2 linked regions of the Cupriavidus metallidurans CH34 genome follow. The protein of the gene in region 1 interacts with the protein of each later gene in a pairwise test. Links are inferred from orthologs where the notes say so. Each region holds a gene or a part of one and is shown in the gene's direction. Other genes may lie near its edges. The genes, in order: gyrA and gyrB.

Region 1 (7,949 bases):
TGCTGGCAGGCGATCTGAGCAGTGCGGTTGCCCTTGCACGACTTCGGATCAACCTTCAGCTGACGCTTGCCCTTGCCTTCGGTGTACACGCGGTTGGCTTCAACGCCCTTGCTCACCAGGTAGGCCTTGACCGACTCAGCACGACGGATCGACAGGCGATCGTTGTACTTGTCCGAACCGAACGAATCGGTGTGACCAACAGCGATGATCACTTCCAGGGTGATGCCTTGCAGCTTCGAAACCAGGTCGTCCAGCTTGGCCTTGCCTTCGGGCTTCAGAACAGCCTTGTCGAAGTCGAACAGGGTGTCAGCAGCGAAAGTGACCTTCTCGCTCGACACTACCGGCGGTGCCACCGGGGTCGGGGCCGGAGCCGCAGCAGCCGGAGCCAGCGCGCCATCGCACTGTGCATTGGCCGTTGCCGGGGTCCAGGAGCTGTCGCGCCAGCAGAGCTCGTTCGTGCCATTCTTCCACACGTACTCGCTCGTACCGTTGCCCCAGTTGTCGTTCACTGCCTTCTTTTCATAGGGGACGGACTGGGCTTGAGCGGATGCAGCCATTACTGCGGTAGCTGCAACGAGCGCGAGCTTGGCAAATTTTTTCATATTTCTCCTCTCAGGATGAGATCACCGCAGGGTTACTGCGAGCAAATGGACGAAAACAAGTCATACATTCTTCGGAGTATAACATTCTCGACGTGGAGCATGATCCACTTCGAACAACGTCTGGCTCTTCGCTGGGGAATTGTGCCACAAGGCTCGTTTCCTAAGAAGTAAATATATTCGATTCAACCAAGCGGTTTTGGGCCTGTGGTGTTTGTGCAACATCCGCCTTGCGGTGCCCGCAAAGCCTTGTCCCATATGGGGTTGCCGGGTGAGGGGGTGGTCGCTGAAAGCGCCGTCAAGGGGCAGGAGTGAGGGGTTCCCGCGGGGTCGGGAAGGGGGGTGCGTGCATGATAGAATGCCATGTTCGCCCGATGCCGTATGCCGGTCTCCGTCATGCGGGAATCGGAGTCCCATTTGCCTAAACCCGCCGCATAAACCACGTCGCAATGGATCAATTCGCCAAAGAAACCCTTCCGGTCTCACTGGAAGAGGAAATGCGCCGCTCATACCTGGATTACGCAATGAGCGTAATCGTGGGGCGCGCGCTTCCCGACGTTCGGGACGGCCTGAAACCGGTACACCGGCGCGTGCTGTTTGCGATGCATGAGCTCAACAACGACTGGAACCGGCCGTACAAGAAGTCGGCCCGTATCGTCGGCGATGTGATTGGTAAATATCACCCGCACGGCGATACCGCGGTGTACGACACGATCGTGCGCATGGCGCAGAATTTCTCCCTGCGTTACATGCTGGTCGACGGTCAGGGCAACTTCGGTTCGGTGGACGGAGATAACGCGGCGGCAATGCGTTATACCGAAATCCGCCTGTCGAAGATTGCCCATGAAATGCTTCAGGATATCGACAAGGAAACTGTCGATTTCGAACCGAACTATGACGGTTCGGAGAAAGAGCCTGGCATTTTGCCGGCACGTATTCCGAATCTTCTGATCAATGGTTCGTCGGGTATTGCGGTCGGCATGGCCACCAATATTCCGCCGCATAACCTCAATGAGGTTGTCGATGCCTGTCTGCATCTGCTGCGTAATCCCGATGCCACCGTCGATGAACTGATCGAATTGGTGCCGGCGCCCGATTTTCCGACCGCCGGCATTATCTATGGCATCCAGGGCGTGCGCGAAGGCTACCGCACCGGCCGTGGCCGTGTGGTCATGCGCGCCCGCACGCACTTCGAGGACATCGACCGGGGCCAGCGCCAGGCGATCATCGTTGACGAGCTGCCGTACCAGGTGAACAAGCGGACACTGCTCGAGCGCATTGCCGAGTTGGTGACCGAGAAGAAGGTCGAAGGTATTTCGGACATCCGCGACGAATCTGACAAGTCAGGTATGCGCGTGGTGATCGAACTCAAGCGCAATGAGGTGCCCGAGGTTGTTCTGAACAACCTATATAAGAACACCCAGCTCCAGGACACCTTCGGCATGAACATGGTGGCCCTGGTCGATGGTCAGCCGCGCCTGCTGAACCTGCGCCAGATGCTGGATGCGTTCCTGTCGCACCGGCGCGAGGTGGTCACCCGCCGTACCGTGTTCGAGCTGCGCAAGGCGCGCGAGCGCGGTCATGTGCTGGAAGGCCTGGCCGTGGCGCTGGCCAACATCGACGAGTTCATCGCGATCATCAAGGCTGCGCCGACGCCGCCGATCGCGAAGCAGGAGCTGATGTCGAAGCCCTGGGATTCGGGTCTGGTGCGCGAAATGCTGGCACGTGCCGAAAGCGACACTGCGGGCGGCCGCGCATCGTACCGCCCGGATGGTCTGCCGGCTGTGTTCGGCATGCAGCCGGATGGCCTGTATCGACTGTCCGACGGTCAGGCTCAGGAAATCCTGCAAATGCGCCTGCAACGCCTCACGGGGCTTGAGCAGGACAAGATTGTCCAGGAGTACCGCGAGGTCATGGGCCTGATCGCCGATCTGCTCGACATCCTGGCCCGCCCGGAGCGCATCACGACGATCATCACCGAAGAGCTTGGAGCGATCCGGGCCGAATTCGGTGACGAGCGCCGTTCGCAGATCGAGCTGAACGCGACCGAACTCGATACCGAGGACCTGATCACGCCGCAGGACATGGTCGTGACGCTGTCGCACTCCGGCTATATGAAGAGCCAGCCGATTTCCGAGTACCGCGCGCAGAAGCGTGGTGGGCGCGGCAAGCTGGCGACGGCGACGAAGGAAGACGACTGGATCGACACGCTGTTCGTCGCAAACACGCACGACTACATCCTGTGCTTCTCGAACCGTGGCCGGCTGTACTGGCTGAAGGTCTATGAGGTGCCACAGGGCTCGCGCAATTCGCGTGGACGGCCGATCGTGAACATGTTCCCGCTGGCCGACGGCGAGAAGATCAACGTCATCCTGCCGGTGCGCCAGTTCGATGCCGAGCACTTCATCTTCATGGCCACGGCGCGTGGCACGGTGAAGAAGACCGTGCTGACTGATTTCTCGAATCCGCGCAAGGCGGGCATCATCGCCGTGGATCTCGATGAGGGCGACTTCCTGATCGGCGCCGCCGTGACCGACGGCCAGCACGACGTCATGCTGTTCTCCGACGCCGGCAAGGCCGTGCGATTCGATGAGAACGACGTGCGTCCGATGGGCCGGCAGGCACGCGGTGTCCGCGGCATGAACCTCGATGAAGGTCAGGCCGTGATCGCCATGCTGGTTGCGCCGGCCGAATCCGCGGAAACGGAATCGTCGGTGGCAGAGGGAGACGTGTCTCCAGTGGGCAGCGTCCTGACCGCAACCGAGAATGGTTACGGCAAGCGCACTCCGATCTCCGAATACACTCGACACGGACGTGGCACCAAGGGCATGATTGCGATCCAGACGAGCGAGCGCAATGGCCGCGTGGTGGCTGCGGCGCTGGTTTCGCCCGAAGATGAAATCATGCTGATCACGACCGGCGGCGTGCTGATTCGCACCCGCGTGGCCGAAATCCGCGAGATGGGTCGTGCCACGCAGGGTGTGACGTTGATCAACGTCGACGAGGGCACCAAGCTGTCGGGTCTGCAGCGCATCGTGGAAAGCGACGCGGACAACGGTTCGGGGGCAGAGGAAGGCGAAGCAGCCGATGATGCCGCGGGCGCCACCGATGCCGGAGCCACTGACGCGGGTGCGAATTCGTAATTTGTTGCAACATTGGAACCACGGCCGGAACTCGCCAGACGGCCGTGCGGACTAATCCGGACGTATTTTCCAGGGAGTCATAATGCTCAAAACCTATCGACGTATCGCTGTTCTGGCTGCAGTTGCTCCGATGATGATGCTGGCGCAAGCCGCGCATGCACAGGCGGACGACAAGGATAAGACCGCGGCCATCAAGGAACTGCTGACCGTCATGCAGGCCGACCAGGCTGTGAAGGGTCAGGCCGACAACTGGCAACAGGGCGCGAAGCAGGAAGCGCCGCTGGTGCTGGAGCAGGTGCTGGTTGAGAACAAGACGCTGAACGACAAGCAGAAGCAGGCTGCTGTCGAGAAGCTCAAGAAGAACGGCGCTGTACAGCGCATGGTCGATGGCGCCGGCACGGCCTTCTCGACCGATGCGTTCAAGCAGGACGCCCTCAAGGCTCACTACGACGCCTTCGGCAAGTACTACTCCACGCAGGAAATCAAGGACCTGACCACGTTCCTGAAGTCGCCGACCGGCCAGAAGTTCATGGCTAACCAGGGCAAGGCCACTCAGGAAATCTGGGGTTCGATGATGCAGAAGTACGGCCCGCAGGTTGGCAAGTCGATGCGTGACGCCGCGGAGAAGGAAATCGCCGCCGCTGCGAAGTGATCCGCAAGTGATCGGCGGCTGGCCTGTGGGGCATTCTCCCGGGCTGGTCTGCCGCTCACACCGCCCTTGGCCGGCACCCATGGTGTCCAAGGGGCGTGGGTTTGAGGGATAATGGCTGCTTGGTTCAAACCGGCAGCCATTTTTCCATCTTCCCTCCATGAACGATCCCCAGAATCCCGCCCTCGTCGGCCTGCAACGTTCCCTGGCCGAGCGCGTGTTCAATTTCTCGCCTGGTCCGGCCGCACTGCCGACTGAAGTCCTGCATCAGGCCGCCGAGGAAATGCTGTCGTGGCGCGGCACGGGTGTATCTGTGATGGAGATGAGCCACCGCAGCCGTGAGTTCGAAGGAATTCACAACGAGGCGCTGGCTGACCTGCGCGAACTGCTGCAGGTGCCCAAGAATTTCCGCATCCTGTTCCTGCAAGGTGGTGCGATCGGCGAGAACGGCATCGTACCGCTGAATCTTGCCAGCCGCATCAACGCAGCAAAGCCGAAGACCGATTTCGTCGTCACCGGCACGTGGTCCGTCAAGACCGAGCAGGAAGCGCGTCGCTACAGCGAAGTCAACATCGTGGCTTCGAGCCAGGACCAAAAGTGGCACAAGATCCCGGATGTGGCATCGTGGAAGCTGTCGGACGATGCCGCGTACGTGCACCTGTGCACCAATGAGACGATCGTTGGCACGGAGTTCCAGGAAATCCCCGACATTGGCCAGACCGGCACGCACGACAAGGGCCGCATCGTCGTGGCCGATGCGTCGAGCCACATCCTTTCGCGCCCGATCGACTGGTCGCGCGTGCAGGTGGTCTATGGTGGCGCCCAGAAGAACATCGGCCCGGCCGGTGTGACGATCGTCATCGTGCGCGAAGACCTGATCGGTTTCGCGCATCCGCTGTGCCCGTCGGCGTTCAACTGGCGCCTCGTGGCCGAATATGATTCGATGTACAACACGCCGCCCACCTATGCGATCTACATCGCCGGGCTCGTGTTCAAGTGGCTCAAGGCTCAGGGTGGTGTGCCCGCGATCGAGCAGCGCAATATCGCCAAGGCGCGCGCGCTGTACGACTTCCTGGACCAGAGCGACTTCTACCGTAACGAAATCGACCCCAGCTGCCGCTCGCGCATGAACGTACCGTTCTTCCTGCGCGACGAATCGCGCAACGAAGCGTTCCTGACCCAGGCGCGTGCGAACGGCCTGGTACAGCTCAAGGGCCACAAGTCCGTGGGCGGAATGCGTGCAAGCATCTACAACGCGATGCCGCTCGAGGGTGTTACCGCGCTGATCGAATTCATGCGCGAATTCGAGCGTACCGCCGCCTGACGGCGGTCAAAGCGTCGCGCCGCGCACAGCCATGCGCGCGGCGTGGCTTCGCCCCAGACTTTCCGAGGCCGCCTTTTCGCGCGGCCCGCCAGGCCTTGATATGACAGAGCAAGACAAGTCCCCCGCCGCCGATGCCCCCGCACAGGAAGCCGGGCGCCAGGACGCTCCTGGACCCAGCGCGCAGGAGCAGGCGTTGTCGGCCGATCTGGCGCCGTTGCGCACCCAGATCGACACCGTCGACCGTGAACTGCTGGCGCTGCTCAATCGTCGCGCCCAGCTCGCCCTCGACGTGGGCGAGGTCAAGAAGAAGTACGGCGCCCCGGTATTTCGTCCCGAACGCGAGTTGCAGGTGATCCGCAAGGTGCAGGGCGCCAATCCCGGACCGCTGCTCGACGAAAGCGTGGCATCGATTTGGCGCGAGGTGATGTCCGCGTGCCGCGGCCTGGAAAAGCCGCTCGAGATCGCCTTCCTGGGCCCGGCCGGAACGTTCTCCGAGCAGGCGCTCTACGCGCACTTCGGCCACGAGGTGACGGGCGTGCCGTGCCCCAGCATTGACGAGGTGTTCCGTGCCGTGGAGGCTGGTACCGTCGAGTACGGCGTGGTGCCGGTAGAGAACTCGACTGAGGGCGCGGTGTCGCGCACGCTCGATCTGTTCCTGCAGACGTCGCTCAAGATCAGCGGCGAGATCGCGCTGAAGGTCCACCACAATCTCATGGCTTCCACGCCGGACATGAAGGGTGTGACCGTCGTGCGTGCCCATGCGCAGGCGCTGGCGCAGTGCCAGAACTGGCTGTCCGCGAACTATCCGCATCTGGAGCGCCAGGCCGTGTCCAGCAATGCCGAAGCCGCACGCATGGCCAGTGAGGACCCTACCGTTGCGGCGATTGCCGGTGAAACGGCGGCCAATCGCTATCACCTGCACATTATCCGTTCGCACATCCAGGACGATCCGCACAATCGCACCCGTTTCGCGGTGATCGGCCGCTATGAGACGGAGCCTTCTGGCAGCGATCAGACCTCGTTGATCCTGTCGGTGCCGAACAAGGCGGGCGCCGTGTATCAACTGCTGGCACCACTGGCCGAGAACGGCGTATCGATGTGCAGGTTTGAATCGCGCCCGGCGCGCAGTGGCGCGTGGGAATACTACTTCTACGTGGATGTGGAAGGCCATCAGCATGAACCGGCCGTGACGCGCGCGATCGAGATGCTGCGTCGCAATGCCGCGTACCTGAAGGTCCTGGGTTCGTATCCATCCAGCAAATAACGGCAGCGAGGAGACAGACATGGCAGGGCAGGACAACGCGGCTGACTACTTTGGTCCGTCCTATGTGCGCAAGATCTCGCCGTATATCGCGGGCAAGCCGATCTCGGAAGTGGCTCGCGAGTTCGGACTCGACGAGGCAAGAATCGTCAAGCTGGCGTCGAACGAGAACCCGCTCGGCATGCCCGCCTCGGCAAAAGCGGCTATCGCCGCCGCGACGGAGGATCTGGGGCGCTATCCGGACAGCAACGGCTTCGAACTGAAGGCGAAACTGTCAGAAAAATACGATGTGCCGGCCGAGTGGCTGACGCTTGGCAACGGTAGCAACGACATTCTGGAACTGGCCGCGCATGCATTGGTGCGCAATGGCGAGTCGATCGTCTACGCCGAGTACTCGTTTGCGGTCTACGCGCTGGCTACGCAGGAAGTTGGCGCGCGCGCCATCGAGGTCAAGTCGCGCGCGTATGGTCATGATCTCGATGCGATGGCTGCGGCGATTGCGCCCGACACCAAGCTCGTCTTCATCGCCAACCCGAACAATCCGACTGGCACATTCGTGTCCGCCGCCGAGATCGAGGCTTTCTTGGCCAAGGTGCCGCCGCATGTGGTGGTTGTGCTGGACGAGGCCTACAACGAGTATCTCGATGCGGGCCAGCAGTACGAATCGGTTGCCTGGGTGCGCAAGTATCCGAACCTGATGGTGTCGCGGACGTTCTCGAAGGCCTATGGGCTGGCGGGGCTGCGGGTCGGCTATGGCGTGGCACAGCCCCAGCTTACCGATTTGCTGAATCGCGTGCGCCAGCCGTTCAACGTCAACAGCCTGGCGCAGGCTGCAGCCGTGGCAGCGCTCGACGATACGGCATTTCTGCAACGCAGCGCCGAACTGAATCGTCAGGGCAAGGCGCGGCTGGTGGAAGCGTTCGAGCGAAGTGGGCTCGAATACGTGAAGTCGTCCGGCAACTTTGTCATGGTT
Region 2 (17,295 bases), 790 kb from region 1 along the record:
GGCGCAGGAAGAGCTGGAACTCGATTATTCGGGCGATGCGCTCGATATCGGCTTTAACGTGACCTATCTGCTCGATGTGCTCGCCAACCTGAAGAGCGAGCAGGTGCAGGTCAGCCTCGGCGACTCCAATTCGAGCGCGCTGATTACGGTGCCGGAAGACGACAACTTCAAGTATGTCGTCATGCCGATGCGCATTTGATGGCCACCATCAGACGCCATCCAGACCACAATCGGGCACACACCGCAGCAGGGGCCGGATCGAACCGATCCGCCCCTTTTGCCGTTTTTAAGTAACCCGCGAAACGCGGATCTACCGCACCCGCCGCATTTTTGGCGCAGGTTCGGTTTTCCGCTTTTTGCCGTCAGTATCGTGAGTAGAAAGACATGACCGATCAGCAGAAACCGCAGCAGGAAAACTCTTACGGCGCCTCTTCGATCCAGATCCTGGAAGGCCTGGAGGCGGTACGCAAGCGTCCCGGCATGTACATCGGCGATACGTCCGACGGCACCGGCTTGCACCACCTCGTGTTCGAGGTACTCGACAACTCGATCGACGAAGCCCTGGCCGGTTATTGCACCGAGATCCAGGTCACGATCCACAGCGACAACTCGATCTCGATCGTCGACAACGGCCGCGGCATTCCGCCGGCCGTGAAGTTCGACGACAAGCACGAGCCGAAGCGCAGCGCGGCGGAAATCGCCATGACCGAACTGCACGCCGGCGGCAAGTTCAACCAGAACAGCTACAAGGTTTCGGGCGGCCTGCATGGCGTGGGCGTGTCCTGCGTGAACGCGCTGTCGAAGTGGCTGCGCCTGACCGTGCGCCGCGATGGCCAGGTCAACCTGATCGAGTTCGCGAAGGGTGAAGTACAGAACCGCGTTATCGAGACGGTGACCGGCCCGGACGGCCAGCCCGTTGAAGTGTCGCCGATGAAGGTCATCGGTGCGACCGACAAGCGCGGCACCGAAGTGCACTTCCTGGCCGACGAGGAAATCTTCACGAACGTCGAGTTCCACTACGAAGTGCTGTCCAAGCGCATCCGCGAACTCTCGTTCCTGAACAACGGCGTGCATATCAAGCTGGTGGACCAGCGCACGGGCAAGGAAGAGGACTTCGCGTTCTCCGGTGGCGTGAAGGGTTTCGTCGAGTACATCAACCGCTCGAAGACCACGCTGCACCCGAACATTTTCTACGCGAACGCCGAGAAGGATGGCATCAGCGTGGAAGTGGCCATGCAGTGGAACGATGGCTACAACGAGCAGGTGCTCTGCTTCACGAACAACATTCCGCAGCGTGACGGCGGTACCCACCTGACCGGCTTGCGCGCGGCGATGACCCGTGTCATCAACAAGTACATCGAAGAAAACGAGGTCGCCAAGAAGGCGAAGGTCGAAACCTCCGGCGACGACATGCGCGAAGGCCTGGCCTGCGTGCTGTCCGTGAAGGTACCCGAGCCGAAGTTCAGCTCGCAGACCAAGGACAAGCTCGTTTCCTCCGAAGTGCGCCTGCCTGTGGAAGAGCTCGTCGGCAAGGCGCTGACCGACTTCCTGCTGGAAACGCCGAACGACGCCAAGATCATCTGCGGCAAGATCGTCGATGCGGCCCGCGCCCGCGAAGCCGCGCGCAAGGCCCGCGAAATGACGCGCCGCAAGGGCGTCATGGACGGCATGGGCCTGCCCGGCAAGCTCGCGGACTGCCAGGAGAAGGATCCGGCGATGTCCGAGCTGTTCCTCGTCGAGGGTGACTCCGCAGGCGGCTCCGCCAAGCAGGGCCGCGACCGCAAGTTCCAGGCGATCCTGCCGCTCAAGGGCAAGATCCTGAACGTGGAACGCGCGCGCTTCGACAAGATGCTGTCGAGCCAGGAAGTGCTGACGCTGATCACGGCACTGGGCACCGGCATCGGCAAGGAGGACTACAACCTCGAGAAGCTGCGCTACCACCGCATCATCATCATGACCGATGCGGACGTGGACGGCTCGCACATCCGCACACTGCTGCTGACGTTCTTCTATCGCCAGATGCCGGACATCATCGAGCGCGGCTACGTGTACATCGCCCAGCCGCCGCTCTACAAGATCAAGCACGGCAAGGAAGAGCGCTACATCAAGGACGACAACGAGCTGAACGCCTACATGCTGAAGCTGGCAATGGAAAAGGCTTCGCTCAGCCGCCCGGATGGCAGCGAGATCAACGGTGAAGCCCTGACCGAACTGGCACGCCAGTACCAGCTCGCCGAAGGCGTGATCGGCCGCCTGTCGCGCATCGTCGATGTGGACGCGCTACGCGCGATCGCCGACGGCGTGGCGCTCGACCTCGACAACGCCGCCGCAGCCGAAGCCTCGGCCGTGGCGCTGAAGGCCAAGCTCGCCGAGATGCACGCCAAGACGCTGCTCGGCGCCGCGGTCAACGACGACGGCACCGCCGACGTCTATGCCCAGTTCGACGAGAAGACCGACAAGCACCGCCTGATGATCGCGCGTCGCCATCATGGCAACGTGCGTCTGTCACACGTGGATGCGGACTTCGTCCACGGCGCCGACTACGCGGCACTCGCCCGCGCGGCCACGACCTTCCAGGGCCTGATCCCGGACGGCACCAAGGTTCGCCGCGGCGAAGGCGAGAAGATGCGCGAACAGACCGTCGCAGACTTCCACCAGGCCATGCAGTGGCTACTCTCCGAAGCCGAACGCGGCGTCTCGCGCCAGCGCTACAAGGGCCTGGGCGAAATGAACCCCGAGCAGCTCTTCGAAACCACGCTCGACGTCACGCAGCGCCGCCTGCTGAGGGTCCAGATCGAAGACGCCATCGCCGCCGACCAGATCTTCACGACACTGATGGGCGACGAGGTGGAACCGCGCCGGAACTTTATCGAGTCGAATGCGCTGGTGGCTCGGAATATTGATGTTTGATTGTGTCGGATGACACGGGAAGTGAAATCTGTGCCGAGTTACTGAAAACTTTGTGACGCAGTAAATGAAAAAACCGCCTTCGGGCGGTTTTTTTGTATGTAGGAAATCTGAGGGGCAAGCCGCCGGCAGGAGCCGACCGGTTGCGGTCGCCCAGGGTCTTGCTGCAAACGGCTGCTTTGCCGTGCGAAAGCGGAAGTCCGCACAAGATCCGAGGCGGTCTGCTTCACCCTCACCGCGCACGCGGCGGCCGCCTAACCTCGCTTGCGCGCCCAGATAACTCAGAACTTGCCATCCAACGACGGGCGAGACTATGGGAAGGAATAGCGGCGAGAGATATCCGAGTCAACGCATTCGACCTGAACCGCATCGGCCAAATTTTGCTGCGCCTCTGGGCGCCCCCGCGCGAAAAGACCGCATAGAGCGATCATTAGGGCATGCGTTCGCGCTAATGGACTTGCTGAGCGACTTGATCGAGTGACAAATTGGACGTATCGCTCACCCCGGCATTTGTTAGGCCAGTAGCAACAAGCTAGTCCGACTGTTTGAGCGCTGCGTAGCGGGGGCGCTTTTCACGCTTTTGATTCCTTAAGACTAGCGAGAGCGCTTCCTGTCGTCCCTACTGGATGAAAATGGTGAGTGGGCGGCGGTCGTAAGTCGCCGTCAGCCATAGCATATCTTCAAAGAAATGCCTCACTCGAGGTCATTCTTTCGTCGCTCGGAAACGGAGGGCTAGCCGTTTTTGGTATTCTGTTGCGGTTTGTTGCATGGCAGTGGCCAAGTAGGCGATACCACAACCATCTGATGCCCCACTACGATGACCAAGATTATTCCTTTTGATGCCCTCGCGACGGCCGATCTCGTTGTCGATGCGGTTTATCAGAGTCGGGCAGATGGTCAGATTGCCGGTGAGCCAATTGCAAAGCTCTTACCGGGTTCCGGCAACATGGGGGGATTCCGTGTCACCGGGAGAGGTGAGCAAAAAAGCTGGGTCGTGCTGTTCACGACTGGCGAGGATAAAGATTGGCCTGACACGCTGGATTTAAGTACTGGTAAGTTTGTCTACTTCGGTGATAACAAGACCCCGGGTCATGAATTGCATGAAACGCGTGGTGGCAACAAGGTTCTTCGATATTCGTTCGAGCGACTCCACGCTGCAGTGAATCCGCGAGCGGACGTGGCTCCGTTTTTGGTGTTCAAGAAGTACCCACTCGCACACGGTGCGAGGTCTGTTCAGTTCAAGGGCCTTGCGGTACCGGGCTTCCCAAGCTTGTCGTCGACGGAGGACCTGGTTGCTGTCTGGAAGTCCTCTGAGGGCCAGCGATTCCAAAATTATCGCGCTGTCTTTACGATCCTAAACGCGCCTGTGTTGAGCCGTGCTTGGATCAACGATCTCAAGGCAGGAGATTTAAACTCTTCCAATGCACCAAGAGCGTGGCGTCAGTGGCGCGAGTCCGGAAAATATTCGCCGCTTGCTGCGGCGCCGACCACGAACATTCGATCTGCGAACGCGCAAAGTCCAGATACGGCTCTGAAACGTGAGCTGCTCGAATGTATTTGGCAGCACTACAAAGGCGCACCGATTGCTTTTGAAGCGTTTGCCGCCCGCGTCTTTCAAATGACCGATGAGCGCGTCGTCATCGACGAAATCACGAGAGGGGTTGTCGATGGTGGTCGAGACGCAATTGGGAGATATCGGCTTGGGTCTATGGCCGATCCGGTCTATGCAGAATTCTCGCTGGAAGCAAAATGCTATCGTCCGCCACTAAACGGTGACACGCCGATTACGGTCAGCGTTAGTGATGTTGCGCGTTTAATCTCGCGTATTCGCCATCGGCAGTTTGGCGTTCTTGTCACAACCTCAGTGATTGCCTCCCAGGCTTACAAGGAGGTGCGCGAAGATCGCCACCCGATTGTCTTTATTTCGGGTGGCGATATGGTCAATATCCTCATCGACAAGGGCTACAACACCAGAGGAAGGGTGCAAGAGTTACTTTCCTCGGACTTTGCGCTTGTTGCGGCTGCTAGCAGCGAGCCGGTTGATAAGCCGCGCTAGTACCGCCAGGAGGCCACTGGGCGAAGCTATGTCCGGCGACGATCCGGGTCACCCCACAGCCTTATGACAAGGCTCTGGCAGCTATTCCATGGCAAGCAAGAATGCAAGGATCCAGAAATCGGTGAGTTTCTTGACGAGCAAGGGGCGCCTCTTCAATTTCGCTTCACGACAGATGTGCGCATGAACGCGGCAGCAAAAGACCGCGAAGCCATGCAAACCTGAAGCGGAAATGACGCCGAGCGCCATTTCCGCACCAACATCCCCCCCTCAAGCCGCAAACCGCCTCCGTCCCTCCGACCAAGTCTCCATCACCTTCAACTTACCAATCTCCTCCTGCGCCATCTGGAGCGGGTCCTTATCCACAATCACCAGATCCGCATACTTCCCGGTCTCCAGGCTGCCAACGATCTGGTCCATCTGGCATTGCCACGCCGCGTCGATCGTCACCGCCCGCAGTGCCTGCGCCACGGTAATGCGCTCCGCTGGGTTGAGCACGCCACCGCCGTCGCGCATGGTGCGGTTGACGGCGTTGTCCATGTAACGGATCGGTTCGATCGGCGTCACGTTGTAGTCGGAGTGGAGCGAGATGCGCAGGCCGCCGCGCAGTGCCGATGCGCAGGGGGCGTAGAACTGGGCGCGCTGGGGGCCGAGGATGTTGTCGCGGAATGCCTTGCCCCAGTAGTGCACGTGTCCGATCAGGAATGACGGCGACACGCCGAGCTTTGCCATTCGCTGAATCTGCTCGGGGTGCAGGACGCTGCAGTGTTCGATGCGGTGTCGATGATCCGTGCGTGGTGAGCGTTTCAGCACGTGTTCGTAGACGTCCAGCGTGGTGTCGATGGCGGCGTCGCCGTTGGCGTGGATGGCGACTTGCCAGCCGAGGTCGTGCGCGCGTTGTACGCCCTCGATCAGTTGCTCGGCGGTGTAATTCAGCGCGCCACGGCTGGTGGAGTTGAGGTATGGCTCGCGCTGGTATCCGGTGCGGGCCTGGTTGGAGCCGTCGGACCAGAACTTGATGCCGTGTAGCCGGAAGCGATCTGTGCCGGCGCCCGGCTTGATGCCTCGCTCTACCCAGCCATCCATCCGGTCGGACGTCAGGAAGCCCGAATAGCGGACAGGAGGATCGTCGCGCATGGCGGCGTTGACGATATCGAGGTCATGCACGCCGCTGGTGCCAATGCCGGCATCGTGCAGGCTGGTACAGCCCACGGCGCTGGCGCGGTCGAACAGCTTGCGAATGCTGGCCACCATTTGCGCGGCGTTGGGCATCGGGGCGACTTTCAGAAAGGGGCCGTATGCGGGGCCTTCCTCGAGCCGGCCGGTTAGTTCGCCCTTGTCGTCGCGGACAAAGCGGCCCTGGGCCGGGTTCGGCGTATCGCGCGTGACGTTGGCGAGCTTCAGGGCCGCGCTGTTGACGTAGGCAATATGTCCGTTCGATTCCAGGATGAAGACCGGATTGTTGGGCGCCACGGCATCGAGCCGTTGTCGCGTGACGGGTGCGCCGGGCATCAGCGAGGGATCGAGCGCCTGGGCGCGGACCCACTCGCCCGGTTTGGACTTTGCCGCCTCGGCGCGGATCTTCTCGAGTGCCTGGTCAATCGACGTGGTGGTGAACGGGCCCACGTCGAGCCATGCGTCGAGCACGGCCAATGCGGAGTGCATGTGTGGTTCGACAAATCCCGGCAGCAGCGTGCGTCCACCGAGGTCGATGGTTTGCGTGTCCGGGCCACGGAACTGCGCGACCGCATCCATCGAGCCAACGGCAACGATGCGGCCATCGCGCACGGCCAGGGCCTTGGCCGTTGGCGAGCCGCTGGCCATGGTGTAGATCGGCCCGTTGGTGAAGATGAATTGCGCGTAGGGAGATGTCGAAGGAGACGTAGCCGGGGGGTTCTCGGCGTATGCCGACGGGAATCCGAAGGTGGACATTGCACCGAGCGCCAGCGCGCCCGTCAGGAAGTCTCGGCGCGACGCGCGCGCGAGCAGGACTGCTGCACCACCAGGACTGCAGTAGAAGCACATGTGGTTACCCCATCGTTATCGTTGCTGTGTTGGGAATGGCGCGTATGTGGCGTCGACTGTAGCCTGCCGGACGATAGCGGTGACCGTCCATCCGCGTTTTCGTCAATTGTCGGCGTGGTTCGCAAAAGCGAATGCTGCCTATCGGTGCGAAGTGGCATCGCCTTCGGCATCTGCCATCGCACTATCGGTCATGTCAGCAGACTGAGACATCCCAAGGCTGAACACCGCGACCAGCACGCAACCGATGCCGATGATCTGGCTCTGGCCGATCTGTTCGCCGAGCAGCGCGGCAGCGAGCACCACCGCTGATACCGGTGCCACCGCAGTGAACAGCGCCGCCTCTGCACCGCTCACTCGGGCCGCGCCGGCGTACCAGAGCAGGAAGCCCCCCACGGTTGGAATCAGCGCGTAGTACGCGACGGCGGCGACCGCGTTGCCGGAGAGCGCGTGCATCCACGGCATCTCGAAGCCGGCCGGTATCACCGCCACCGCGAGTCCGAACACCGCCATGATGGTCGAGAGCGCAAGCGGCGCGATCGGTGTCTGGATCCGCTTGTTGAGCAGGATGAAGACACCCTCGCAGCCCACGGCGCCGAAGATCAGCAAGCTGCCGAGCAACGAGTGCGCGCTGCCAGCGTCGTTGCGGAATACGATGGTCAGGACACCGGCAGCCGCCAATGCGATGGCCAGCAACACGGCGCGTCGCGGCCGCTCGCCAAGCACCATGATGGCGATTGCCGCGGAGACCACTGGCAGCGTGCCAATGATCACGCCCGCGTCGGTGGCAGAGGCATGTCGGAGCCCCAGGATCAGCAGCGTCGTATAGCCGACGCTTCCAGCGCCTGCCTGCACCAGCAGCAGGCCCCATTCCCTCGGCGCCAGGATTGGCCAGGTTATTCGGGTCACGCGCATCAGCACGAGAAACAGCGGAAGCGCGATGGCGAAGCGAAGCGCCGTTGCAGTGAACGGTGGCAGGCCCGCGGCCACGATCTTGCTGGCCACCACGGTGCTGCCGACCGTAATCATCGCCAGCGTCAAATAGAGATAGCCGTGCATTCGTCTGGACATGGTCCTTCCTTTCTTCCCCGATGGGGGATGGCGGAAAGGTGCAGGATCGCGAACCGGACGCGGTGTCGTCTTGAATGAAATTGCGAGCGTGGCGGGGAAGGCCGGCTACGATGCGCCGCAGGCACGCGCGTACATGCTGGGCGAAATGCCGTACGTGCGAACAAAGATGCGCGTCATATGGCTCTGGTCGGCGAAGCCGCTCGCTGCGGCAGCGTCCGCGAGCGACATGCGGCGCGCGATCAGATGCCGTGCGGCGATGATGCGGCGCTGGATCATGTAGGCGTGTGGTGTCATGCCAGTCGCCCGCGAGAACGCGCGGATGAACTGGAAGCGGCTCAGGCGGCACTCGTTGGCCAGTTCGCCGAGCGTGAGCGGCGCGGCTGAATCGTCGTCGATGCGACGTCGCGCCAGTGCGATCTCTGCGAAGCCCGGGCCGCGTGTGTCCGAGCGGGTCTGCCCATGCATCGTGTCGGCCAGCAAGGTGAGCAGCAATTCCTCGCGCAGCACCGAGGCATGTTCCGCGTGCGCGGCCGTCATGGCGGTGAACAGTGTCAGGAAGCGTTGCGCGAGCCGCACATCGCGCATGACTGGGTGGGCGAACTCGAAGCTCCGCGTCCGCCCTTCCGTCACGTCCAGGATCGCGTCGGCGACCACGGGTGGATCGAAATAGAGCATCTGCCAGGCACGGCCGGCATCGCCGATCGGCATGCCGTCGTGCACTTCGCCAGGGTTGACCGTGATCGTGTCGCCGGGGCCGGCCTCCACGATCCCCTGCCCGCTGGCCGATCTTTGCGCGCCCTTGCCGATCACACCGATGCCGAACTGATCATGCGTATGCCGACCGAACGCGTGGCGCGAGTCGGCCTGCACAGCCTGTGTGCCGGCAACATGACAGCGGAATATCTGGAACTGGCCTCCGGCCATTTGCGCTCCCATTCGTCTGGCCATTCGTGCGACACCGCTACTTTATCGCGCCCACGGTGAAAGCGGTGACAAAGCGATCGAGGAACACGTTGTACAGCAGCGCTACCGGCACGCTGACGATCAGGCATGCACCCATCAGCGAGCCCCAGAAATAGACGTCGCCGCGCACAAGGAAAGTGGGCACGCCCACGCTGACCGTGTACTGCGAGGAACTCGTGATGAACGTCAGCGCGTAGACGAACTCCTGCATCACCAGCGTCAGCGTGAAGATGATCACGGTGAGAATGCCCGCTGACGATAGCGGCACGATGACTTTCAGGAACGCGCCAAAGCGGCTCATGCCATCCATCATCGCGGCTTCCTCGATGTCCCGGGGCACCGCCTTGAAGAAGCCCATCATCAGCCAGGTGCAGAACGGCACGGTAAAGCTCGGGTACACGAGCACGAGCGACCAGAGCGAGTCCTGCAGGCCCAGCGCGCCGACGATGCGGGAGAACGGAATGAACAGGATCGTGGGCGGAATCAGATAAGTCAGGAAGATGGCGATGGCGAGTTGCCGCCCTCGGGGTCCCGATAGTCGCGCCAGGCTGTAGCCCGCCGGTACCGCGAGCACGAGCGTGATGATGACCACGAAAACGCCCACCAGCAGCGTGTTGAGCAGCCATCGCAGGAATGCGGTTTCCTGGAACAGCACCCGCAGGTTCTCCGTCGTGGGTGGCAGATTGAACACGAACGGATTGTTGGCCGTGTTGATCAGGTCGTGCACATCCTTGAACGTGGTGATCAGCATCCAGTAGAACGGAAAGGCGCAGAACACGGCAAAAGTCGCCAACGTGGCGAACACCGCTACCCACGCGCAGCGTGCGGGCCAGCGCGACCCGAGCCACGCCAGCTTCCAGCCTCCGGATGTCGATATCGCTTCCATGTCACGTCACCTCGGAGCGATGCGCCACAGTCAGCAGCAACGTGACGACTGCCACCAGCAGTGGAAACAGGAAAAGCGAGATCGCTGCGCCTTCAGCCAGATCACCGCCTTGTATGCCTGTAAAGAAGGCCAGGCTGGCCAGCACCTGGGTCGTATCGTAGGGGCCGCCGCGCGTGAGCACGTAAATGATGACCATGTCGGTCAGCGTGAAGACGATGCCGAACAACAGGGCCACCAGCATGACCGGCATCAGCAACGGCACGTCGATCCTGAACAGCCGCCGCCAGAAGCCTGCGCCGTCCATGGCAGCGGCATCGTGCAGATCCTGCGGGATGCCTTGCATCCCGGCCAGGATGATGACGGTGGCCAGTGGCAGCAATCGCCAGACATCCACCAGAATCACGGACGCCATTGCCAGATCAGGCTGGCCGAGCCAGATCGGCCACGTGTTAGGGCCGAAAAGGCCGATCGCGCGTAACGTCCAGTTGATGATGCTGTAGACCGGGTCGAAGATCCACAACCAGCCAATCGATCCCAGCGAGATCGGCGCCACCCATGGCAACAGGATCAGCAGTCGCACGAGCCACTTGCCGGGGAAGTCACGCACCAACGCCAGCGCCAGCGCTTTGGCGAGCACGACCACCAGCGCTTGCGAGACCAGCGTGAACACCAGCGCGTTGCGCAGCGATTGCCAGAACGTCGGGTTCGCTACGACGCTCCGGAAATTCTCCAGCCCGATGAAATGCGGCATCGGACTTCCGACGGTGACATCGGTCAGGCTGTACCAGATCGACAGCAGGAAAGGAAAGCCAAGCAGCAGCGCGATATAGATGAGTGCAGGCGCCAGCATCATTGCGCCTAGCCTGCGGTCATCATCCGGCGTATCCGACGTCTCGTGGTCCGGTCTGCCAAGGGTGGCCGATAGCGCGCTCATGTCACGCCTTCCGCCACGCTCAGGCTTGTGCCACTGCTCGTGTCGAAGTGGTGCAGATCAGCACGGCGCACGGCGAACATGTGACGCGTGCCAGGTTGCGGTGACACGTTCACCGTGCACGGTATCCGGGAGATGACTTTCACGGGCGGCTGCGGTGGTGCCAGCACGCCGTACACGAGCCGGTCCGCGCCCAGGTTTTCGATGCGAGTGATGTCCAACGGAAACCGTTCCAACGATGCATCGGCGGTGAAGACGTCATCCGGTAAAAAATGCTCGGGTCGGAAGCCGATCTCCATGCCGTCGCTGGCAACGAGATTCATGGGAGGTGACCCGATGAACGTGGCGACGAACCGATCGACAGGATGCGCATACACGCGCTGCGGCGTGTCGAGTTGACGTATGCCGCCATGATCGAGCACGGCCACGCGATCCCCCAGCGCCAGTGCCTCCACCTGATCGTGGGTCACGTAGATCGTGGTGGTGCCGAGGCGGCGTTGGAGTTGCTGCAGTTCCTCTCGCGCCGAAGCACGGAGCTTGGCGTCGAGATTCGATAGCGGTTCATCGAGCAGGAATGCAACGGGGTCGCGCACGACAGCACGCGCAAGCGCCACGCGTTGACGTTCGCCGCCCGAGAGCTGACGTGGTTTCCGCGCGAGAAGATGGCCGATGCCGAACAGCGAGGCGGCCCACTCGACCTTGCTGTCGATCTTGTCGCGTGCCATATGCTGGGCCTGCAGCGGAAAGGCGATATTGCCCGCCACGGTCAGGTGCGGATATAGCGCGTAACTCTGGAAGACCATCGCCATGTTGTGCGCGCGCGGCGGGAGCCCCGTGACGATGCGCCCGCTCACCAGCACATCGCCGGAGGTCGGCGTCTCGAGTCCCGCGATCATGCGCAGCAGCGTCGTCTTGCCCGAGCCGGATGGGCCCAGCAGCACCAGGAACTCGTGCTCGCGCACGGCGAGGTCGATCGCGTCGACGGCGGTGGTGCTGTCGTAACGCTTGGTCAGCGAGCGTGTTTCCACTGTGGCCATGATGATTGCGCAGGCGGGGCTATACCAGCCCCCTCGCCTTCCATTTTGCGAAGATCCGCTTGCAAGCGTTCTCGGCATCGCGGATGGCGTCCTCCGGAGACGCGTCGCCGGTTGCGGCGCGGGCGAACATCGTGTTGAGGACCCACGTGTTGAAGATCTCGTCGATAGCGGCGTTGGCGTATCCGGGGTAGCCCACGTTGGTGGCCTGCTCCATCAGCACGCCCAGCACCTTGTACTTGTCATGCGGCGTGGCCTTGGCGTCCGCTTCGATCATCGTCTTGAGGTCGGGCACGGTGCTCGGGAAGCAGGGGAAGTTGTAGAACTCGCTGCCAACGAAGCCATCGCGAAAGTTGTCGATGTAGTCGACGAGGAACTGCTTCGCGCCGGCAATGTTCTCGGCGAATTTCCAGATCACGTAGCAGTCCATCACGTGTTCCAGGCAGATGCGTTGCGCGGGGCCGCGCAGTGCCTGCGTCAGCCAGATGTCGGGCGTGACCGGGATCTGCTTGTTTTCGCCTTCGCGCGTGATCGAGATGGCGTTCAGGCAGAGCGAGATCTTGCCGGCCAGCATGGCCCGGTTGTTCGAGGATGGGTCCCAGGCCAGCACTTCGGGTGTCATGGTGTCGCGATACAGCGCTCGCACGTACTTGACGGCCTCGAGCGTGCCGGGCGAGTTCAGCACGACATTGCCGCGCATGTCCTGCACGGCGCCACCGAATGCATAGAGGATCGTGCGCATGGCCATGGCGGTATCGAGTTCCGCGGAGAGGCCGATACCCACCGGCACGCCCTTCGCCTGCTTGATCTTGCGCCCGGCGGTCAGCACGTCGTCCCAGCTATCGGGAGGCTTCGCGCCGATGGCATCCCACAGGTCCTTGCGGTAATTGACCGGGTCCGGTACGAAGCTGTCGGAGAAGGCGAAGTACTTGCGGGTCTTCGGGTTGTAGGTACTGCGAACCGCCAGGTCCACGGGCTTGCCATGCTTGCGCTGGCATTCCTCGTAGATGTCGCGATGATCGATGACCTGGTCCTCGTACACCGGCGGCGGCGACAGGAACATGAAGAGATCGTGCCCCTTCTGGGCCGACACCTCGGCAGCGGCACGCGTAGCCAGCGCCGGAATGCCGACGTGATCGACGATGACTTCCGTATCGTGGCGCTGCCCCCATTCCTTCACATACGTGTTGTCGAACCACTTGTCGTAGCCCGGCACGAAATGGTTCCACTGAAGAATCCTGAGCGTATGCCTGGCCGCCGCGTGCGCGGCACCGGGGCGCGCCAGCGGTGCCAGGCCCGTGGCCAGTGCAGCGGCGGCCGCGGCTTGCATGACGTGGCGACGCTGCAAACTGGTGACGGAAGCATTGCCACCGCTGGGCCGGGTACGGAGCCCGGCAACGGGCGTGGTGTTCTTCATGAGAGCCTCGCAAACATGATGAGAGCCTCATGTGCTCTGTTTGCGTGGCTACTGGGCAGGGTGGCTACGCGCCGGGGCGCATGTGCCTATTTTTCAAGCATAGGCCCGTGTGCGGGAAATTCAATCACGGTGTGATGCCAAGGGCTTGATTCGATTGGATTCCCGCCACGTGATCCGCGCGCGGGCCTAGCGCGGGCCTAGTACAAGCCCGGCAACATGCGCCACGTACGTGCGCAGTACTGTTCGTACTCGACCCCGAACTGGCTCTGCAACAGCGCTTCCTCGGCCCGGATGCGGGCTACAAGCGGCGGGAGCATCAGCAGCGCCAGCAGCACGCCCACCCATGAGCGGAACACCAGTCCCCATCCCAGCGAGCTGATCACGAAGCCCACATAGCTTGGATTGCGAATGACGCTGTAGATGCCCGTCGTGACCAGGGTATGCCCGGGCTGGATCGCCACGAGCCCGCTGAAACGCCGGCCCAGCACGAAGACGGGCCAGAGCCGCAGCGCGCCGCCGGCGACAAACAGGAACAGGCCGATCCAGCGAATCGTATTGCCGTCGATCGACCAAACGTCGAGGCGGTCCGTATAGGCCGGCAGGAATCCCGCGAGCAGGCTGAGCACGCTGAATGCCACCAGTACCCATCGGTTATCGCGGTCCTCGCGTTCGCCAGCGCTGATATTGCCGCCGGAGAAGATGGCGATGACAGCCATCACCAGCGTCGCAACGACTGCCAGCGTGCGCGCGGTATCGGCGAAGTACGCCGTGATACCACCCCATCCGAACACGGGCAACGCCAGGTACGCGAGGGCGCCCGCGATGGTGATGATCGCCATTTTTGGAGTGGGACGCATGAGTGCCTCCGTCTGCAGTGGGCTTCACATGCGAGCCTATGCCTCGCGCGCGGCCGTGTCGAGAGGTGGCGTGTGGCGGCGTGTGGGAGCATCCGGCTGCCGTTCGGTGTGACAATACATGCCTGTCAGCGACATCCACATTGCATTCACAATGGCTCTCATCGATATCAGCAATCTCCAGCAAGCGGCGGCCGCCTTCGGCGAGGCCCGGGGCTGGGGCAAGTATCACAGCCCGAAGAACCTCGCGATGGCGCTCAGCGTCGAAGTGGCCGAACTGGTGGAGATCTTCCAGTGGCAAACCGAAGAGGAATCGCGCGGGATCATGTCAACGGACGAGCGCGCGCACGTCGAGCAGGAACTGGCCGATATCACCATCTACCTGACGCAGCTCGTGACCGCGCTTGGCGTCGATCTCGACGCGGCGGTGCAGGCGAAGATGGAGATGAACGCACGTAAATATCCCGCGCCAAAGTAAGGCCGGAGACGAGCAGGAGGGCTGCGCCGCCCTCGCCCACCGGCGTGTTTCGATTCACATGTCCGCGGGCTTCCGCCACGCCGCTCAATTCCGGCTAGACTTCCTCCACCAATCCTCGCGGAGATCGGGTCATGGCGGTTACCAGACAGGGCAAGTCGGCGAGCAACATCCATATTGGCATCGGCGGCTGGAACTATGCGCCGTGGCGCGATAACTTCTATCCGGCAGGTCTCGCGCAGGCACGCGAGCTGGAATATGCAAGCCGGCATCTGACCGCGATCGAGATCAACAGCACGTACCACGGCACGCAGAAGCGCACGTCGTTTGCGAACTGGCGCGACGCCACGCCCGATGGCTTCGTCTTCTCGGTCAAGGCTTCGCGCTTTGCGACCAATCGCCGCGTGCTGGCCGAAGGGAGTGATTCGATCAGCCGGTTCATCGACAGCGGCATTGCCGAATTGCGCGAAAAACTGGGCCCGGTCGTCTGGCAGTTCGCACCGACCAAGCAGTTCGTGGCCGACGATTTCGAGGCCTTCCTGAACTTGTTGCCGACCTCGGTGGAGGGTGTGAAGCTGCGGCACGTGATGGAGGTGCGTCACGAGAGCTTCATGTGCGACGCGTACCTGAAGCTGGCGCGCAAGTTCAAGGCGGCCACCGTCTTCACCGACTCACCGAAGTTTCCGTCGTTCGCTGATCTCACTTCGGACTTCGTGTACGCGCGGCTGATGAACGCCGACGAGAAGGTCGCGACGGGCTATGCGCCGAAGGTGCTGGACCAATGGGCGCAGCGGGCATCGGCGTGGGCTGGCGGCAAGTCACCGGACGATCTGCCACGTGTGGAAGACGAACCCGCTGGCAAGCTCAAGCCGAAGGAAGCGTTCCTGTTCTTCATCAACGGCGCGAAGGAGCGCGCGCCGGCGGCGGCTGGCGCCTTGCTTGAGAGGCTTGGCTGGGTGCCGACCGAGGCAGTGCCGATGAAGGCTTCAACGCCGAAGCCGCCCGCCGCGAAGAAGATCGCGGTGGTCAAGACGGTGACCAGGAAGCCGGCGGCCACGAAGACCGTGGCGCGAAAGACTGCATGACGGTGTCTCTGCCATGCGCGTCACCAAGTTCTCCGCATCGATTCCGCTTTCGACCGGCACACTGTTTTCCGCGCTTCCGCTGGCGCCTGCGTTGCAGGTGACGCTGACGGAACTCGGATGGCATGCCATCAATCCGCTTCAGGCGGCCATGCTGCCAGAGGCGCTGGCCGGCCGCGACCTCATCGTGCAGGCGTCTCCCGGCAGCGGGCGTACCGTGGCCTTCACCGTTGCCCTGCTCCATCATCTCGATCCGCGCCGGTTCGATGTGCAGGCGCTGGTGCTCTGCCCGACGCGCGAGCGCGTGCAGCATGTGGCCCAGTGCATCAGGGACTGCGTGCGCGCCGCCCGGCACGTGAAGGTCGTGGCGCTGATGCATGGCGCGGCGATGCGTCCGCAGATCGACAGTCTGATCCACGGCGCGCATGTCGTGGTCGGCACACCGGGCAGGGTTGTCGACCACCTGGATGCCGGCAGCCTCGATCTGCGCGCGATCGGCATCCTGGTGATCGACGACGCCGAATCGATGCTCGACCTCGGACTTGTCGACGATGTCGGCTTTGCGGCGAGCCGATGTCCGAAGAGCCGGCAGACGCTGTTGTTTTCCACATCGTTCAATAGCGACCTGGATCCCGAGGTGGAGCGGTTCTCCAGGCTCTGGCTCAGGAAGCCGCGACGCATCGCTCACTTGCCGGATTGACGCCGGGGTGCGTGCCCCATTCCGATGCGCGTTCTGCGTGAAACAAAGATTCGTGAAAGTCACCCTGTGAGTGCCGCGATTCCTTTGCTAATCTGAATGGACGCAGCCGGATGCACGTTGCGCAGTGCCGCTGGCGCGGCCCGCACAGGGCAGTGAATATTTCCAAAACGGCAACAAGGAGTCGGTGTCATGAAAACCGCGCGGCAGGTTCTGGAAAGCAAGGCAAATCAGGCGATCTTCAGCATTCCTCCCACGGCGACGGTCTATGCTGCGCTGCAACTCATGGCCGAGAAGGGCATTGGTGCCCTGCTGGTGATGGAGCAGCAGAAGATCGTCGGCATCATCAGCGAACGGGATTACGCGCGCAAAGTGATCCTGATGCAACGCACGTCGCGTGAGACCCTCGTGCGTGAAATCATGACCACCGCGGTGATCTATGTCCGGGCCGACCAGACCACCGACGAGTGCATGGCGTTGATGACCCGGCATCGCTTGCGTCACTTGCCGGTGATGAATAGCGATCAACTGCTCGGCATGATCTCGATCGGTGACCTCGTGAACGACATCATCAGCGAGCAGCGCTTCACCATCGAGCAACTGGAGCACTACATCCACGGCGGTTCGCGCTAAGCGGGCTGTTATCGCGGCCGATCGCATGGCGATCGGCCGCGATCTCCGGATAACGTCAAATGTGATGCGAGGACGCCCGCAGGCCGGCCTTTGCCTGTCCGGTATTCGGACAATTCCGCCAGCGCCAAATGCTAAGCATGCATATAATTATGCGGTTACTGAATTAGGCCGCATACACCGACTTGCGGCCGCACCCTCCCTCCCCGCATGTCGTCGACCGCCCCCGCCAGCCAGTCCACCGCAGAGGCCCTAGAGGCCACAGCTTCCCTC

Evidence for each region.
Region 2: the proteins of gyrA (region 1) and gyrB interact in binary tests that used the Escherichia coli proteins (3 or more experiments, as listed by UniProt). The link is inferred for Cupriavidus metallidurans CH34 from one-to-one orthologs.

What each region holds. Positions count from the first base shown.
Region 1 is NC_007973.1:787,486-795,434, forward strand. What follows is about bases 743-3,942. They hold gyrA (DNA gyrase subunit A), read left to right. Parts: upstream 743-1,048; coding sequence 1,049-3,742; downstream 3,743-3,942. Other genes in these bases: RMET_RS03590 (DUF2059 domain-containing protein), read left to right, coding at 3,825-3,942. Also shown: outer membrane protein OmpA, read right to left, coding at 1-602; more of RMET_RS03590, read left to right, coding at 3,943-4,394; serC (3-phosphoserine/phosphohydroxythreonine transaminase), read left to right, coding at 4,552-5,715; pheA (prephenate dehydratase), read left to right, coding at 5,816-6,979; hisC (histidinol-phosphate transaminase), read left to right, coding at 6,999-7,949. UniProt on the Escherichia coli protein: A type II topoisomerase that negatively supercoils closed circular double-stranded (ds) DNA in an ATP-dependent manner to maintain chromosomes in an underwound state.
Region 2 is NC_007973.1:3,137-20,431, forward strand. What follows is about bases 1-3,147. They hold gyrB (DNA topoisomerase (ATP-hydrolyzing) subunit B), read left to right. Parts: upstream 1-384; coding sequence 385-2,910; downstream 2,911-3,147. Other genes in these bases: dnaN (DNA polymerase III subunit beta), read left to right, coding at 1-199. In the rest of the region: RMET_RS00035 (restriction endonuclease), read left to right, coding at 3,725-4,963; RMET_RS00040 (amidohydrolase), read right to left, coding at 5,231-6,985; RMET_RS00045 (DMT family transporter), read right to left, coding at 7,124-8,053; RMET_RS00050 (AraC family transcriptional regulator), read right to left, coding at 8,159-8,977; RMET_RS00055 (carbohydrate ABC transporter permease), read right to left, coding at 9,015-9,902; RMET_RS00060 (carbohydrate ABC transporter permease), read right to left, coding at 9,904-10,836; RMET_RS00065 (ABC transporter ATP-binding protein), read right to left, coding at 10,833-11,870; RMET_RS00070 (ABC transporter substrate-binding protein), read right to left, coding at 11,890-13,284; RMET_RS00075 (methyltransferase family protein), read right to left, coding at 13,482-14,141; RMET_RS00080 (nucleotide pyrophosphohydrolase), read left to right, coding at 14,293-14,616; RMET_RS00085 (DUF72 domain-containing protein), read left to right, coding at 14,748-15,698; RMET_RS00090 (DEAD/DEAH box helicase), read left to right, coding at 15,712-16,395; RMET_RS00095 (CBS domain-containing protein), read left to right, coding at 16,585-17,025; RMET_RS00100 (MDR family MFS transporter), read left to right, coding at 17,233-17,295. UniProt on the Escherichia coli protein: DNA gyrase negatively supercoils closed circular double-stranded DNA in an ATP-dependent manner to maintain chromosomes in an underwound state.